Regions from separate parts of the Bradyrhizobium sp. Bra78 genome, predicted to be linked through region 3. Evidence: predicted binding sites of a transcription regulator. Region 3 holds the regulator's gene; each other region holds the start of a gene.
What was found. The regulator PhoB, encoded in region 3, activates phosphate uptake and scavenging genes when phosphate is short. The targets are predictions, from matches to a motif close to TGTCATNNANCTGTCAT.
Positions count from the first base shown of each region.

Region 1: the regulator PhoB is predicted to act here: its motif matches at 2,244-2,260, upstream of OC450_RS06160 (alkaline phosphatase D family protein).
Region 2: the regulator PhoB is predicted to act here: its motif matches at 2,547-2,563, upstream of OC450_RS31400 (DUF2794 domain-containing protein).

Region 1 is NZ_JALJRE010000002.1:466,563-470,760, reverse strand. It holds gene OC450_RS06170 (aldo/keto reductase) at 1-117, opposite strand, end outside; gene OC450_RS06165 (hypothetical protein) at 363-584, shown strand; gene OC450_RS06160 (alkaline phosphatase D family protein) at 581-2,155, opposite strand; gene OC450_RS06155 (hypothetical protein) at 2,341-2,760, opposite strand; gene OC450_RS06150 (NAD(P)H-dependent flavin oxidoreductase) at 2,867-3,868, opposite strand; gene OC450_RS06145 (SDR family oxidoreductase) at 3,932-4,198, opposite strand, start outside.
Region 2 is NZ_JALJRE010000019.1:62,109-66,306, forward strand. It holds gene OC450_RS31385 (ABC transporter permease) at 1-286, shown strand, start outside; gene OC450_RS31390 (Bax inhibitor-1/YccA family protein) at 557-1,348, shown strand; gene OC450_RS31395 (GNAT family N-acetyltransferase) at 1,577-2,107, shown strand; gene OC450_RS31400 (DUF2794 domain-containing protein) at 2,115-2,483, opposite strand; gene OC450_RS31405 (DUF1223 domain-containing protein) at 3,074-3,850, opposite strand; gene acnA (aconitate hydratase AcnA) at 4,083-4,198, opposite strand, start outside.
Region 3 is NZ_JALJRE010000024.1:26,496-30,693, forward strand. It holds gene pstC (phosphate ABC transporter permease subunit PstC) at 1-51, shown strand, start outside; gene pstA (phosphate ABC transporter permease PstA) at 56-901, shown strand; gene pstB (phosphate ABC transporter ATP-binding protein PstB) at 898-1,722, shown strand; gene phoU (phosphate signaling complex protein PhoU) at 1,734-2,450, shown strand; gene phoB (phosphate regulon transcriptional regulator PhoB) at 2,473-3,180, shown strand; gene OC450_RS33570 (GcrA family cell cycle regulator) at 3,312-3,824, opposite strand.

The sequences.
Region 1 (4,198 bases), on a different contig from region 3:
GCGATACCCGATCGACAGCGCGCTCTCGACCGCGTCGCGGCAGGCATCGCCCTGCATGCGGAATGTGCCGAGGCCGAGCTTGGGCATGCTGATGCCCTGTGTCTTCAGATTGCCCATGAGTTAACTCCTGACGTATTTCAGCGCGCGGTGGGTCCGCGGGAACGGACTCTTCGGTGATGGAAAAGAGGCGGCGGGAGCGGGCACTTTAGCGCGGATGGCACCCCTGGACCAATCAAGATCGGGTTAGCAAAATAGCCGGCGGGCATCGCCGCGACAGCCAAACGGCATTTCAGCTTATGCCCCTCTCCTGTCAGCATCAGACCATGGCGGTCATTCCGGCCGCACGCGACACGGAGACGATCATGCAGACGATTCTGACGATGGCCATCCTGGCGGCCGCCCTTGCCGGTGCCACGCCGACCTATGCCGACGGCTTCGCCTATATGGGCTCACCCAAGCAGGGCGAGTTTTTCGTCCGGCAATCCACGGCCCCGCAGCTGCCGGCCTGGATGAATGCGCGCGCAGAAGCCCCGCAGCCCGTGACCCGGCCCGTGCGCGGCGGCATCGGCCTGCGCATGCCTTAGGAATGCTGCGCCACCACGGCCGGGCGTGCCTGCGGCTGCGGCTCGATGTCGACCGACCAGAGGTCGCGGTCGTCGACGTCTTTCAGCGTCACGGTCATCACGCCGTTGCGGCCGTCGATATCGACGCGGCCGAAGAACTGCAAGCCGAAGCAGGGCGCCAGATTCTCGCCCTGCGCTTCGCTGCATCCGTTCTGGTACATCGCGACCGGACCAAACGTGTCGTCCAGTTCGCCCGGCCCCCAGGTGCCGGCATGCAGGGGACCGGAGACGAATTCCCAGAACGGCTCGAAATCCCTGAACTGCGCCTTGTTTGGATCGTAATAATGCGCAGCGGTGTAGTGCATGTCGGCGGTGAGCCAGACGATGTTGCGAACACCGGTGCGCTTGATCGAGGCCAGCAGATCGGCGATTTCGTGCTCGCGCCGGTCGGGCGGCCCGTCGCCGAGCGCAACCGCATCCGGGCTGACGAGGCCGATCGGCAGGTCGGCGGCGATCACCTTCCAGGTAGCGCGCGAGGCGGCGAGCTCGCGCTTCAGCCAGGCGAGCTGCTCGGCGCCCAGGATCCAGCCGCGATGGTCATCGCCCTTGTTCCAGCTGTCGTCGCGATAGCTGCGCATGTCGATCATGAAGACATCGAGCCGCGGACCATAGGCGATCTTGCGATAGACCCGCCCCTTCCGCGCGCCGATGTCGCGGATCGGCATGAAGTCGAAGAAGGCGCGGCGGGCGCGCGCGACCAAACGCGGCGTGCCGTCGTCCTCGTGGCCGGCGTCGTCATAGCTGCCGGTCGGCGACCAGTCGTTGGTGACCTCGTGGTCGTCCCACTGCGCGAACATCGGCACCTCGGCGTGGAAAGCGCGGAAATGCTCGTCGAGGTGGTTGTATTTGTAGTTGCCGCGGAACTGCGCCAGCGTGTGCGCGACCTCGGATTTCTCCTCGGTCACCAGATTGCGCCAGGTCTCTCCGTTCGGCAGCTTCTGCTGGGAGGGAATCGTGCAGTCGGCGTAGATGTGGTCGCCGGAGTGGATGAAGAAGTCCGGGCGGTTGTCGAGCATCGTGCGATAGCTGCGATAGCCGCCGCGCGAGATGTCGATGCCCCAGCCCTGCCCCGCGACATCACCCGACCACAGGAACGAGATCGACCGGCCGGCAGACGGCGCGGTGCGGAAATGGCCGACGCGGGTTTCGCCGGCAACGCCGGTCGCGACGTCGTCGAAGCGGACTCGATAGAAGATGTCTTGCCCCGGTGGCAGATCGTTCAGAAGGACTTTTGACGTGAAGTCGGCGTCCGGCAACGCATCGCGCGAAGCTGACGCGATGACGGTCTTGAAGCTCTCGACGGTCGAGCACTCCACCTGCATGCGCGCAGGCCGGTCAGCGCGCGCCCAGATCACAGCCGAGCCGTCCGAGATATCGCCGGACTGGATGCCGCCTGCGATCTGCGGACGATCCGCGGCGCGGCCGAGGTGCGGCTTGGCGAGTGTGCCGAGCGAGGCGACGGCGAGGCTTGAGGTGGAGCGGACCAGGAACTGCCGCCGGGTCCAGGCGCGCGCGGCGCGGAGCGTTGCCATTCAGGGAACCTTCGTCGAATCGCGACGGAAGGTGCCTGCGCCGTTTGACTCCCGGCTTACGGTTTCTTGACTCCATGCCTACGGTTTTGCGACGGACAGATGACGGATCGGGCTACACCTGCGCGACGGTGCACTCGTTCGCCCCGTTCTTACGGGGAGAGCGTTGGGTCCGGCTGTCTCGCCAGCTAATGCTTCCAGTTGCAGATGCCGCCGCTGCGGCACGGCCAGGTCTGGATTCGGGTGTCCATCGCCTGCGCATCCAGAGGATTGCCGTGACGATGCGCGAGTCTGGTGCGAGCGGCGCCGCGCGGCTGCGCGGGCCTAGCGTGCGCGACCTTCGGCTCGGACACATGCACACGTTCAGCCGCGACCTTCTTCGGCACATCTACCGGTTCGGCCCGCGCCTGCGCTTCGTTGCCGCCGCGCGCCTCCAGCGCAACAGGAGCGAATTGCGTCTCGGGCCCGAGCCGCTTCGGCGACAGGACTGCCTTGGACAGGTCAAGGCCGAGATATTCACCGGGCTTGTAGTCATCAGCGCGCGCGAGGCCGCCCCATGCGAGCACGACGCCGAGGGCAACGACAAAAGATACGCTCTTCAGGACCACGGACGCCTCCTGAAATTGATTGTTAAGGGGTAATTTACTTCTATCTAGGAGGCGTCGCGCGCAATTCCAGCGGCCAAATGCCGCCGTGGTTAAGAAGTTTGCGGTGTCAGGCGACCTTTCGCGCTGCACCCGTCCCGTCCAGGAACCCCATCAGGCGGCTCCGGATGATGGTTTCCGCTTCGCCCATGATGCGATCCACCAGTTCCTTGCATGAGGGGATGTCGTGGATGAGGCCGGCCACCATTCCGCAGCTCCAGGCGCCCGCATCCATCTGGCCCTCCAGCATGATCCTGGGATAGACGCCCGCGACCTGGTCGTGGATGTCGTCGATCTTGAGCTTGTCGCCCTTCTCGCGCTCGATCTCGAGCAGGCGATCGACGTTGGCGTTCTTGAGCACGCGCTCGGTGTTGCGCAAGCTCCGCATGATCAGGCGGGTGTCGAGCTCGGTGGCCGCGACCAGCGCGTTCTTCACGTTCTGATGCACCGGCGCTTCCTTGGTGGCGATGAAGCGCGTGCCCATGTTCATGCCGGCCGCGCCCAGCGAGAGCGCCGCAACGAGGCTGCGGCCGTCCGCCATGCCGCCGGAGGCGACGAACGGAATCTTCAGCTCCTCCGCCGCACGGGGCAGCAGGATCATGTTGGGGATGTCGTCCTCACCGGGATGACCGCCGCACTCGAAGCCATCGACGCTGACGGCGTCGCAGCCGATGCGTTCGGCTTTCAGTGAATGCCGGACCGACGTGCATTTGTGGATGACCTTGATGCCAGCGGCCTTCAGCGCCGGCATGTAGGCTTCCGGGCTGCGACCCGCGGTCTCCACCGCCTTGATGCCGCCCTCGACGATGGCCGCGATGTATTCCGGATAGGGCGGCGCCGCGAAGGTCGGCAGGAAGGTGAGGTTCACGCCGAACGGCTTGTCGGTCATGCCGCGGCAGCGCGCGATCTCCTTGGCGAGCAATTCCGGCGTCTTCTGCGTGAGACCGGTGATGATGCCGAGCCCGCCGGCATTGGAGACGGCGGCAGCCAGTTCGGCAAAACCGACGAAATGCATGCCGCCCTGGATGATGGGGTGCTCGATGCCGAACAGTTCGGTGATCGCGGTCTTCACGTTTGGGCCTCCCGAAGTTTCGATTTGTGTTTGGATCAGTCTAGCCGGACTTTTGCGCGGCGGTCACCATTTCTCTCCGAACGGCCTGATCTCCATCTCGAAGGTCCAGGCACTCTTGGGCTGCTGATAGAGCTGCCAATAGGAATCGGCCACAGCCGATGGCGGCATCAGGAGGTCGGGATTGTCGAGCGCATTGGGCCCGAGGGCTTCGAGCCGGCGCTGCCGCACCCATTCGGTGTCGACGCCGGAATCGATGATGAGATGGGCGACGTGGATGTTCTTCGGCCCAAGCTCGCGCGCCATCGCCTGCGCCACCGCGCGCAGGCCGAA
Region 2 (4,198 bases), on a different contig from region 3:
TGCCGTGATCCTCAAGACCCTGGGCGCGACCCGGCTGCGGCTGCTCGGCGCCTATGCGCTCGAATACCTCCTGATCGGGCTGGCCACCGCGGTGTTCGGCGTGGTCGCCGGCAGCATCGCCGCCTGGATGATCGTGACGCGGCTGATGACGCTGAGCTTCGTCTGGCAGGCCGGCAGCGCGGCCGGCGTGGTCGCGGCCGCCCTCGTCGTCACCGTCGGGCTCGGGCTCGCCGGCACGCTGCTGGCGTTGAACAAAAAGCCCGCCACGGTGTTGCGGAATTTGTGACAAATGGTAGCGGGTGGCAACGCGATGTCGGAATCGCGCGATTCCGGCGATTAACCACGTCCGCTCGCCAGGATTGCGGGAAAGGGCGACATTCAGCCGCGCGTGGATGGTTGCAGCGGATGTGTTAGTTTCCCACATATCGAACGGGTTCGGAGTCCCGATTGTGAGCCAAATTTAATGTCGGCACACACCGGTATCCGAGATAGAATTTGACGAACCGGTGGCATGGCGACCCTCATGCCGGACCGGCCAACCAACGGGAATTCGACCATGTCGGACCTAGACCGTAACTACGCTTCTCCTTTCGGCAGGGCCGCCGGGCGTGTTGACGCCGCGACGGTCGATGCCGGCCTGCGCTCCTATATGCTGCGCATCTACAACTACATGAGCATTGGCCTGGCCATCACCGGCCTCGCCGCGCTCGGCGTCTACATGGCCGCCGTGACCGACGTTCCGACCCCGGAAGCCGTCCGCGTCGGCAAGCTGTTCCTGACGCCGTTTGGCTACGCGATGTTCGTCAGCCCCCTGAAGTGGCTGTTCATGCTCGCGCCGCTCGCCATGGTGTTCGTGATCTCGGCGGGTATCAACCGTCTCGCTCCTTCGACCGCCCAGATCCTGTTCTGGGTGTTCGCGGCGCTGATGGGTGTCTCGCTGTCCTCGATCTTCCTGGTGTTCACGCACACCTCGATCGTGCGGGTGTTCTTCATCACCGCGGCCACGTTCGGTGCGCTCAGCCTCTACGGCTACACCACCAAGCGTGATCTGACCGGAATGGGATCGTTCCTGTTCATGGGCCTGATCGGCATCATCATCGCGAGCCTGGTCAATTTGTTCCTGGCCAGCACGATGCTGCAGTTCATCGTCTCCGTGGTCGGCGTGCTGGTGTTCGCGGGCCTCACCGCCTGGGATACCCAGCGGCTGAAGAACGACTACATCTACGGCTACGCGTCGGCCGGCGGTGACGTTGCAGAGCGTGCGGCCATCACCGGCGCGCTGTCGCTGTACCTGAACTTCATCAACCTGTTCACGCTGCTCCTGCAGCTGCTCGGCCAGCGCGACTAAGCGCTGAGACGAGAGAACGGACACGAACCCCGGCCGAGAGGCCGGGGTTTCTGTTTGGGCCCGGATGCTTCCCCAAACGCCGTCATTGCGAGCGAAGCGAAGCAATCCAGAGAGCCTCCGCGGATGCATTTCTGGATTGCTTCGTCGCAAGGGCTCCTCGCAATGACGAAGTATGTGGAAGCATCGTTGCCTCTTCCAGCCGTCCCGGTAAGGCTCTAATCTCCTCCCATGTCCGCACCTGAGATCAGACCAGCCCTTGAGGCCGACCTTCCCGCCATCACCGCCATCTACCAGCAGGCTGTCCGCGAGGGCACCGCGACGTTCGAGCTGGCGCCGCCCGACCTGGCTGAAATGACGCGCCGCTACCGCGCGCTGGTCGACGGTGGCTATCCCTATTTCGTCGCCATCCTCGACGGGCGCGTCGCCGGCTATGCCTATGCCGGTGCCTACCGGCCAAGGCCGGCGTACCGCTTCACGGTCGAAAACTCGATCTACCTCGATCCGTCCTTCCACCGCCGAGGCATCGGGGCGCTCCTGCTGGAGCGGCTGATCGTCGAATGCGAGGCGCGCGGCTTCCGCCAGATGATCGCCGTGATCGGCGATTCCGCCAATGCCGGCTCGATCGGCGTGCACACCAAGGGCGGCTTCAAGATGATCGGCACCCATCCCAATGTCGGGCTTAAATTCGGCCGCTGGCTGGACACCGTGATGATGCAGCGCGACCTCGGCGAGGGCGCGAGCACGGTGCCGGGGAAGTAGAGCCTCGTCAGACCACCGCCAATTTCCGGTCGATCACCAGGAGCACGCGCTCCAGCTCGTGGCCGCGGCGCAGGATCAAGCCCGTCGCCGAAATCACACTGTACATGCCTTGCTTGCGCGCGAGCCGCGGATCCTTCTCAATTCGATAGATCGGCACTTCCGAGGCGCGGCGAAAGACCGAGAACACGGCGCGGTCTTTCAGGAAGTCGATGGCATAGTCGCGCCACTCGCCATCGGCGACCATCCGGCCGTAGAGATTGAGAATACGGTGCAGCTCGAGCCGGTTGAACGTCACGCGGCTCAGTTGAGCATTGGCAGCGGCGGGGCGCGCCGCCGCGCGCTGTTCGCTCGGATCGGCATCCTCCGACAGACTCATGGAGCGCCTCCTGTCGCATCAGCATGGTCGCGTCCGCGAAGACCGTCCCCGGAACCGCGGATCATGACAGTTGCATGATTGCGCCAACCGTTCTCCTCTGCAAGAGGCTCCTGGTTCCACCGGCCAAATCAGTTGCAAATCAGCACACACGCAACGGTGGCAATATATCGCGGCGAACCGTCACGGGATCGTTAGCAGGAATCATAGTGTCGCCGCTTTTCCGCCCAGCGACTGCCGCCCTGCACTGCGAAAAGACCTGTGTGCGTTGACCCGGTCCTTTCGGTTCCGGATTCCTCAGCCCCCAGCCCCCCGGGGTCGTCAGGATCGGGTCTGTTCGCGCCACAAGGAGGGCCAACGCGAGTTGGTCCTTTTTTGTTTATGTCCGGATGTTTCCGGCTCGACCAAGTTCTCCCCACCACTGCGCAAACTCTCGCCCCTCATCCTGAGAGCCGCGAAGCGGCGTCTCGAAGGATCGAGGCCCGAGATGCATCAGCGGGGCCTGCATGGTTCGAGACGGCGCTGGCGCGCCTCCTCACCATGAGGATTGAGAGCGGGGATTTGTCGGAGAGAAAGCGAAGCGCCGAGCGAGTTCAGTGCAGCGACGTGTAGGCCGCGCCAAGCATCGGGCCCGGTTTTTCTCGGCTGCCGTCCTGGACATAGACCACCGCGCCGTCGACGCCGTCGCGCGTGAGGTTCTCGATCGGCACCGTCCAGCTTTCCGGACGTCCGGTCCAGTCGCCCACCTTGAGCAGGTTGCGCACGACGTTGTGATAGATCACCTGCTGCCCGCGATTTTCGCCGCGGCTGATCGCGATCGGCACCGACTTCGCAATCGAGCAGATCCAGACCTCGCCATGCGAGACCGCAGGCTCCTTGCTGGCGGCCACCGAGACGTTGATCTGCTTGCCCGCCAGCGACATCGTCACCGGCACGCTCATCACGCCCACGCCCTTGTCGGTCTTGCCGATCGCATTCTCGATACCGGTGCGGTCGCTGCCGACGACGTGCGTGGAGCCGTTGACCACGACTTGCGGCGTGTAGACCTCGCGGTCGCCGCGCATGCGCGAATAGGCACGCTGCCGCGCCGAGAAGCGTGAATCCGCCAGCGTGTCCTTCCAGCCGAGATAATCCCAATAGTCGATCGGCATGCTCAGCGCGATGATCGAGGGATCGCTGGAGAGGTCGCCGATGATCTTGTCGGCCGGCGGGCAGGACGAGCAGCCCTGGGAGGTGAAGAGCTCGACCACGGCGCGAGGATCAGCCTCGGCAGGACGTATGACGGCGACGATCGCACAGATACCAAGTGCTCCCGACCAGAAGGCACCAGACCAACGTGAAACCAGATGAGAAGCCGTCATTGCTGTCATGTCGTACGCCGCACACCATTGCTCGTGAGAAGGGAAATCTTACCGCCGGATGGTCACCGTAGTCTTACGGGCGCGACACACTCTAGCGTCCAGACAACCACCCAAAGCGAAGTATTTCGCAGGGCGGGCCCGTCCGAAGCTGCCGCAAACGCGCGAAGGCGGCCTTGTGATAGGCCGCCTTCGTTTAACCTTCTACTCACTTCGCAGTGAGCCACCGTTCACAAATCCGCGCTTATGCCGCGAGCTTGCGCAGCACATAGTGCAGGATGCCGCCGTTGCGGTAGTAATCGAGCTCGTCCAGCGTATCGATGCGGCAAAGCAGCGAAACGCGCTGCAACGAGCCGTCGC
Region 3 (4,198 bases):
GCCGCGGCGCGGCTGATGCTGATGCGGCTGGAAAAGAAGGCGGGGAACTAACGCGATGAACCCGATCTATGCACGTCGCCGCCGCAAGGACCTCATCATCCGCGGTCTTTGCTTCGCGGCTGCCGCCTTCGGCGTCACCTGGCTCGCGCTGATCCTGATCACGCTGCTGTACAACGGCCTTGCGGGCCTGAATGTTCAGCTGTTCACCGAGAACACGCCGCCGCCCGGATCCAACGAGGGCGGCCTGCTCAACGCCATCGTCGGTTCGCTGATGATGACCGTGATCGGCGTCGGTATCGGTGCGCCGCTCGGCATGTTCGCCGGCACCTATCTCGCCGAATACGGCCGCAACGACAAGCTGACGTCGGTGATCCGCTTCATCAACGACATCCTGCTCTCGGCGCCATCGATCATCATCGGCCTGTTCATCTATGGCGCCGTGGTGGTGCCGATGCGCGGGTTCTCGGCGGTCGCCGGCTGTCTCGCGCTCGCCGTCATCGTCATTCCGGTGGTGCTGCGCACGACCGAGGACATGCTGCTCTTGGTACCGAACGCGCTGCGCGAGGCGGCCTCGGCGCTCGGGCTGCCGCGCTCGCTGGTGATCAAGCGGATCGCCTACCGTTCGGCGCGCGCCGGCCTCATCACCGGCGTGCTGCTCGCCACCGCCCGCGTCGCCGGCGAGACCGCGCCGCTGCTGTTCACCGCGCTGTCGAACCAGTTCTTCAGCCTGGACCTGACCAAGACGATGGCCAACCTGCCGGTCACCATCAACAACTTCGTGCAGAGCCCCTACGCCTACTGGAAGCAGCTGGCATGGAGCGGGGCGCTGCTCATCACCCTGACCGTGCTTGCCCTGAACATTGGCGCGCGCATACTTGGCGCCGAGAGGACCGCAAAATGAGTGAACTTTCAGTATCGTCGATGAGCGCGGCCGGTGGCCTGCCCCAGACGGCAGCATTGCCCGAGGCTCCCCCCAAGGTGACGGTGCGCAACCTCAATTTCTATTACGGCGAGCACCACGCGCTGAAGAACATCAACCTGACGCTCGGCACCAACCGCGTCACGGCGTTCATCGGCCCGTCGGGCTGCGGCAAGTCGACCCTGCTGCGCATCTTCAACCGGATGTACGACCTCTATCCGGGCCAGCGCGCGACCGGTCAGGTGATGCTCGACCAGACCAACATCCTCGACGGCAAGCTCGACCTCAATCTGCTGCGCGCCCGCGTCGGCATGGTGTTCCAGAAGCCGACGCCGTTCCCGATGACGATCTACGAGAACATCGCTTTCGGCATCCGTCTTTACGAGAAAATCCCGAAGTCCGAGATGGACGGCCGGGTCGAGAAGGCGCTGCGCGGCGGCGCGCTCTGGAACGAGGTCAAGGACAAGCTCAACGCGTCGGGCCTGTCGCTGTCCGGCGGCCAGCAGCAGCGCCTCTGCATCGCCCGCACGGTCGCGGTGCGGCCCGAAGTGATCCTGTTCGACGAGCCCTGCTCGGCGCTCGATCCGATCTCGACCGCCAAGGTCGAGGAGCTGATCCAGGAGCTGTCCGAGAACTACACGATCGCGATCGTCACCCACAACATGCAGCAGGCGGCGCGCGTCTCCGACAAGACCGCCTTCATGTATCTCGGCGAGTTGATCGAGTTCGACGAGACCAGCAAGATATTCACGTCGCCGACCGATCGGCGCACGCAGGACTACATCACCGGCCGGTTCGGCTGAGGAGACAGGACATGGGTTCCGAACATACCGCAAAGGCCTTCGACACCGACCTCCAGGAGCTCACTCGCCTGGTCGCCGAGATGGGCGGAATCGCAGAGCGCATGATCGTCGATTCCGTCGATGCGCTGATCCGCCGCGACGTCGCGCTCGGCCAGCGCGTCGTCGCCATCGACGTCGAGCTCGACGCGCTCCAGAAGAAGATCGAGGAGCGCGCCGTCCTCACCATTGCGCGCCGCCAGCCAATGGCGGTCGATCTGCGCGAGATCGTCGGCGCCATGCGCGTCGCGACCGATCTGGAGCGTATCGGCGACCTCGCCAAGAACATGGGTAAGCGCGTCGCGGCGCTGGAAACGGATTTTCATCCGCTCAAGCTGTTCCGCGGCCTCGAGCACATGACCGACCTCGTGCAGCAGCAGGTCAAGTCGGTGCTGGACGCCTATGCCGCGCACGATCTGCCGGCGGCGATGGCGGTGTGGAAGGGCGACGAGGAAGTCGATGCCATCTGCACCTCGCTGTTCCGCGAGCTTCTCACCTACATGATGGAGGATCCGCGCAACATCTCGTTCTGCATCCATTTGATGTTCTGCGCCAAGAATATCGAGCGCATCGGCGACCACGCCACCAATATCGCCGAGACCGTGTTCTACATGATCGAGGGCCAGGCGATCACCGACAAGCGGCCGAAGGGCGACATGACGAACTTCGCCACGACGGTTCCGAATACCTGATCACGCAAGGAGCGACGACACCATGGGCGCACGCATTATGGTGGTTGAGGACGAGGAAGCTCTCACCGAGCTTCTTCGCTACAACCTCGAAGGCGACGGCTATGACGTCGAGACGGTGATGCGCGGCGACGACGCCGACACCCGGCTCAAGGAGCACATCCCCGATCTCATCGTGCTCGACTGGATGCTGCCGGGTCTGTCCGGCATCGAGCTGTGCCGACGGCTGCGCACCCGGCCCGAGACCAAGCAGCTCCCGATCATCATGCTCACCGCGCGCGGCGAGGAGAGCGAGCGGGTGCGGGGTCTTGCGACCGGCGCCGACGATTACATCGTCAAGCCGTTTTCGGTGCCGGAGCTGCTGGCGCGGGTGAAGGGCCTCTTGCGGCGCGCAAGCCCGGAGCGGCTCGCCACCGTGCTCGCCTATGGCGACATCGAGCTCGATCGCGACAAGCGCCGCGTGGCGCGCTCCGGCCGGCCGATCGATCTCGGCCCGACCGAATATCGCCTCCTGGAGTTCTTCCTGGAGCATCCGGGCCGGGTGTTCTCGCGCGAGCAGCTGCTCGACAGCGTCTGGGGCCGCGACATCTACATCGACGAGCGCACGGTCGACGTGCATATCGGCCGCCTGCGCAAGCTGCTCAATCTCGGCCGCGAGCAGGACCCGATCCGCACCGTCCGCGGCGCCGGCTATGCGCTGGACGACCGTTTCGCGAAGGCGGAGCAGGCGTAAGTTCAGCCGCGAACAGGCAAGTAAAAAGCGCGCCGGGCGGCGCGCATTTCCATTTTTCGATCGTTCCGGTCCCTACTGCGCAATTGCGCGCTAGCTAGTTAGGCCGGGACGATGTCGTTTGGAGCCGGGCTTCAGCGCGGCCCCGGCTTCGCCGGTGCGCGCCGGCGATCCGCCGCGGGCTGATACGCCACGCGCGAGTGCTGGGCGCAATAGGGCAGGCCGGAGAGGGCCTTGCCGCCGCAGAAGAAGAAGTCCGGGCTCGAGGGATCGCCGACCGGCCAGTGGCAGGTCGCCTCGTTCAGCTCCAGCAGCGACAGCCGCTGGCTCATCGGCACCACGTTGTCGTAGGTGACCGGCTCAGCCTCCACCTCGACCTCGAAGGCCTGCGCCAGCGCGGTGTTGCCGCGCGAGATCGGACGGGTCACCCGCATCATGTGCTGCGCGGGACGCGCCTTGCGCGGCCGGGGCGCTGCGGAAGATGGGCTCTTGGCGCGGCCCGACAGGCCGAGCCTGTGCACTTTGCCGATCACGGCATTGCGGGTCACATTGCCGAGCTCAGCCGCGATCTGGCTGGCCGAAAGTCCGGCCTCCCAGAGCTTTTTCAGCTGCTCGACGCGATCATCGGACCAGGTCAAAACCGTCATTGCACCCTTTCCCTCGCTGCGCGCCAGCCATCCTGGGGCCTCGCAGCGAATGCCTAAGCCTTAAAAACCCGTGCCGTCAGAATCCCTTAAGGCTCGCCGGGCGCGCCAATGACGCCCGAACGTTTACGCCGGTACATAAGGACTTAGAGATCAGAACCGCTGCACGAGATGTCGTATCTGACAATCCAAACGCTACAATATGGCGTGACTCCCGCGCAAGAGTCCGCCGACTCGCTTCCACATGTTCCGTGGTGAAAAACCCGCAAAATCGGCACCGCAAGACTACGGATTCTGCGTTTCGCGAGGCTTTCCGGGCGGCATTGACACCCGTCTTGCCAGGCATAAGATAGTGCTGCGTGCCGCCCTTAAAAGGC